Regions from separate parts of the Obesumbacterium proteus genome, predicted to be linked through region 1. Evidence: riboswitches for the same ligand, from Rfam matches in the RefSeq annotation. Region 1 holds a riboswitch; the other holds the start of a gene.
What was found. A riboswitch is a leader RNA that binds a small molecule or an ion and turns the genes downstream of it on or off. The one in region 1 is predicted to bind thiamine pyrophosphate.
Positions count from the first base shown of each region.

Region 1 (2,479 bases):
AAATCCACTCTCGCGTTTCGTGAATATAGCGGCCAGTGGACAAATCCATAACGGTATCAGCGCCCCAACGAGTCGACCAAACCAGCTTTTCCACTTCTTCTTCAATCGAAGAGGTCACGGCGGAGTTACCGATATTCGCATTAACCTTCACCAAGAAATTACGCCCAATAATCATCGGCTCTGATTCGGGGTGATTGATATTGGAAGGGATAATGGCGCGTCCAGCGGCCACTTCACTGCGGACAAATTCGGCCGTGATATCTTTTGGCAGCAGCGCGCCAAAATTCTGCCCAGGATGTTGCTGACGCAGTACATCGCCGCGAATACGCTCGCGGCCCATGTTTTCACGGATAGCGATGAATTCCATTTCTGGCGTGATGATCCCCTGACGTGCGTAATGAAGCTGCGTTACACACTTGCCGGTTTTGGCGCGACGTGGCTGTGGCAGGTTGTCGAAGCGTAAATGATCGAGCCCGTCATCGGCTAAGCGCTGTTGGGTATAGGCGGAGCTCAGTTGATCCAGCAACTCGGTATCACCTCGCTCGGCAATCCATGGATGGCGCAGCGGCTTCAGGCCATTGCGCACGTCTAAATCGGCATCGGGATCGCCATAGGGGCCTGCGGTATCGTAAACCGGAATTGGCTCGTTGGGTTCATACTGTGGGTTATCTTTGCTGCCGCCAAGCAGCGTTGGACTAAGCTGGATCTCGCGCATCGGCACGCGAATGTCCTCACGCGAACTGGTGAGGTAGATGCGCTGAGAGTTAGGATAGGCTTCACCGCGTAGATGATCGATAAAGGCCTGAGCCTGTGCGCGTTGTTCACGACGAGAAAGTGGGGCTTGGGTGGTCTCTTTTTATTCATAGACATAGCAAATTCCTACCAGTGTTCTGGTTTAACAATGATTAAAAATCAAGTTGGAGAATTGCTTGTCTGGAGCTCGGAGGGAGTAATAGATAGCAGGCACCCCATCAGCGATAGATAAATGCTGGTGGGTGCAAAGGATTACTCTTGTTCCCTTCGCGGGTATTAACCCGATCAGGTTCCGCGGATCCCGAATTAACGGTCTCAGCCTGAAGTGGGAAAGGATCCCGCTCACTAGGCACTCCGACAAGAGTGCCCAGTGTAGGAGCGGGAGCACAAAACTGCAAGCTGTTAACTAAGCTGTAATGTCTATGCTACTTTCAGATGTTATGCAGGGCGCGCCAATGAATCATCATTATCCGCAGCGGGCGCATTGGCCTGCCAGATGTCATAGGCGATTTGAATCAGGTTGTCTTCTAAGGCAAAGCGGGCAGCTAGCGTTTCCCCAATGTGCGAAAGTGCGTCATGGAGAGCTAAACACTCTTCTTCGCTCAGTTCGTCATCGGTAAAGCGATCGTGGAACGCCATAATTAGCTTGGTATTATCGTGTAACGCAGGATAGATTTTTTTGTTACTGCCATGTGTGGACTGTCATCGCCGCCAACCAGCTCTACGATACGATCGTAAACATGGAAATGACCGGCGGAGAGATAATCAACCAGATTGTGGCAGAAGTTCTCCAGCGCTTTTTCATTGAGCGGGGTATGCTTTTCTTTATTTGGTTTAATACCAACCAGTGCACAATAGGCCACGAGTAGTTGCTTGCGGGCTTGCAACCATTGGTCGATTAATTCATTACTACCACCTACGCGTTGAGTCAGATGTTCGAGACGGTTGAGCATATATTCAACTCCATGAGGTAAATGTTACAAATTAGCAACAATCGAATGCCAGATTAGCAGAGGTTTAATGTCAAAGATATGGAACAACAGTTAAAAGATGATGACACCGGCTGGTGGGTGATTAGCCATGAAGGTAAGGTCTGGCTACCCCGTGGCGATCTGCCTTTTGGTTCTGCCCTGCAATGGCAACTCAGCACTAAATCGGCGCACCAAATTGGCGAGTGGGAAGGGCATCCCATGTGGTTGATAGAGGAAGCACGTCGGCAAGATATGGTGTCTGTTCGCCAACTGATTGACGTTGATCGCGGCCTTTTCCAGCTCGTTGGCCGTGGTGTACAACTGGCCGAGTTTTTCCGTTCGCATACGTTTTGCGGTTATTGCGGACATGAGATGTACTCCAGCCGTTCAGAGTGGGCAAGTATGTGCCCGAACTGCCGCCAGCGTTATTATCCGCAAATTGCGCCGTGCATTATCGTGGCTATCCGTCGTGGCGATGAAATCCTTTTGGCGCAGCATAAACGTCATCGGAACGGTATACATACCGTATTGGCAGGATTCGTTGAGGTGGGCGAAACGCTTGAGCAGGCCGCTGCGCGTGAAATTATGGAAGAGAGCCGCGTTCAAATTAAAAACCTGCGCTACGTTGCCTCCCAGCCATGGCCGTTCCCGCACTCACTGATGGTAGCCTTCATGGCTGATTATGCAGGCGGCGAACTTCAGCACGATCCAAAAGAGTTATTGAATGCGGGCTGGTATCGCTATGACAATCTACC
Region 1 covers NZ_CP014608.1:342,849-345,327, reverse strand. The annotation lists gene thiC (phosphomethylpyrimidine synthase ThiC) at 1-796, opposite strand, end outside; TPP riboswitch at 999-1,120, opposite strand; partial or broken gene rsd (sigma D regulator) at 1,192-1,706, opposite strand; gene nudC (NAD(+) diphosphatase) at 1,785-2,479, shown strand, end outside.

Region 2 (2,479 bases), 1.2 Mb from region 1:
GCAAACTCGCGGTATTTGCGGTGCGCTTAGATACTTTCCCGGCGCAATCCTCATCGCAGGTCTTCTATATCGGCACCAACCAGCCGCAGGTTTTGACCGAGCTGCGTCGTCATATGCTGGCGAATTTCAAAAATCTGCCGGTGGCAGGTGAGTACATGCATCGCGATATTTTCGATATTGCGGAAGTGTATGGCAAAGATACCTTCGTGATGATCGACAAACTGGGCACCGACAAAATGCCGATGTTCTTTACTCTGAAAGGACGTATGGATGCCATCTTCGGCAAAGTGCCTTTCCTGCCGAGTCATTTGGTCGATCGCACGATGCAAACGCTGAGTCACCTGCTGCCATCGCATTTACCCAAACGTTTGAAAGAGTATCGCAACCGCTTTGAACATCATCTGATGCTGAAAATTTCGGGCGAGGGCATTGAGGAAGCGCGCGCGTGGCTAGAATCTTATTTTGCACAGGCAGAAGGAGAGTTTTTTGTCTGTACGGCAGAAGAAGGAGCTAAAGCCTTCTTACACCGATTTGCCGCTGCGGGCGCGGCCATTCGCTACAACGCGGTGCATAGCAAAGAGGTTGAAGACATTCTTGCCCTCGATATTGCGCTGCGTCGAAACGATCATGATTGGTTCGAGCGTCTGCCGCCGGAATTTGACGATGCGCTGGTACACCGCCTCTATTATGGGCATTTCATGTGCTACGTTTTCCATCAGGATTACATTGTTAAAAAAGGCGTCGATGTGCATGCGCTGAAGGAAAAGATGCTCGCGCTGCTGGACACGCGCGGCGCGGAATATCCTGCGGAGCATAACGTTGGCCATCTATACAAAGCCAAGCCACAGCTGAAGGCTTTCTATCAACAAAATGACCCCACCAACACGCTCAATCCGGGTATTGGGAAAACGTCTAAGTTGAAAAACTGGGGCTGCGACTGCGCAGAACATCAGAAGTAACATGAGCTGGAGCGCCCGTTGGCCTTGACGTGGCGCTCCGTGTTCCCAATAATGAATGCCTTGACTCGGGGTGCCCACATGAAAATGAAAGGGCTGAGAACTTACCCGTATTACCTGATCTGGATTATGCCAGCGTAGGGAAGTCTCGGTGCATGAGCGCATCGTCTTCTTGACCGCCGGTTGGGAGGAATATGTCCATCGCGTCGAATCCGCACCTTACCGAATTTCCCCATACAGAATCACTCGGTGAAAGCGCCGCTGCCGCTTTTGCTCAGTTTCGCCATCACGCCCCGCTGATTCATTGTCTCACCAACGAAGTCGTCCAAACGTTTACCGCGAACGTGCTGTTGGCGCTGGGTGCATCGCCTGCCATGGTGGTTGAGCCGCAAGAAGCCGCCCAATTTTCTTCATTGGCTGACGCGTTGTTAATCAACATTGGTACCTTGCATGTGCAAAGAGCGCAGTCGATGTTAGCTGCCATTGAGTCTGCCAATTATCATCAAAAACCGTGGGTGCTTGATCCGGTTGCCGTTGGCGGATTGTCTTATCGCACCGAATTTGCACGTCAGCTTTTAGCGCTGAAGCCCAGCGTTATTCGTGGAAATGCCTCAGAAATATTGGCGTTGAGTGGGATGGAAGCGGGAGGCCGCGGTGTTGATAGCACCGATGATTCTGCGGCAGCATTGCCAGCTGCTCAGGCTCTGGCGTTGCAAACGGGAGCCGTGGTGGCTGTAACCGGCGCAACGGATTACGTCACTGACGGTAAAAGAGTGTATGGCGTAACCGGCGGCGACGCGCTGATGACGCGCGTCGTCGGAACCGGCTGTGCCTTGTCCGCCGTGGTGGCGGCGTTTAGCGTTCGGCAGACCGATCTTTTGCTGGCCGTTGCCACCGCCTGCCAAGCGATGTCGCTGGCCGGTGAGCGTGCGGTCGCCGTATCTCACGGCCCCGGCAGTTTTGTACCCGCTTTTATCGACGCGCTGTATCACTTAACCCCGCAGGATTTTATTCGCTCTGGAGATCGCTCATGAAACGTATTAATGCCTTAACTATTGCAGGAACCGATCCGAGCGGCGGCGCAGGAATTCAGGCCGATCTCAAAACGTTCTCCGCGTTAGGCGCCTATGGTACCAGCGTGATCACGGCGCTGGTGGCGCAGAATACGCGCGGTGTGCAGTCTGTTTATGAGATTGAACCACAGTTTGTTGGGGCTCAGTTGGCGTCCGTGCTCACCGATGTTCGTATCGACAGTGCAAAAATTGGCATGCTGGCCAATGCCGATATCGTCGAGCAGGTCGCGCAGGCGTTAGATATGTATCCTATTCCCTTTGTGGTGTTGGATACGGTAATGGTGGCGAAGAGCGGCGATCCATTGCTAGCCCCAGAGGCGGTGCAGGCCGTGCGTGATTTGTTACTTCCCAAAGTGGCGCTTATCACCCCAAATCTGCCTGAAGCAGCAGCGCTTTTAGCCTGCCCAATGGCAACCAATGAAGATGAAATGCGTCGTCAAGGCCACGCGC
Region 2 covers NZ_CP014608.1:4,165,498-4,167,976, reverse strand. The annotation lists gene dld (D-lactate dehydrogenase) at 1-959, shown strand, start outside; TPP riboswitch at 1,016-1,117, shown strand; gene thiM (hydroxyethylthiazole kinase) at 1,151-1,990, shown strand; gene thiD (bifunctional hydroxymethylpyrimidine kinase/phosphomethylpyrimidine kinase) at 1,987-2,479, shown strand, end outside.
Region 2: another riboswitch for thiamine pyrophosphate. It lies ahead of thiM (hydroxyethylthiazole kinase); the one in region 1 lies ahead of thiC (phosphomethylpyrimidine synthase ThiC).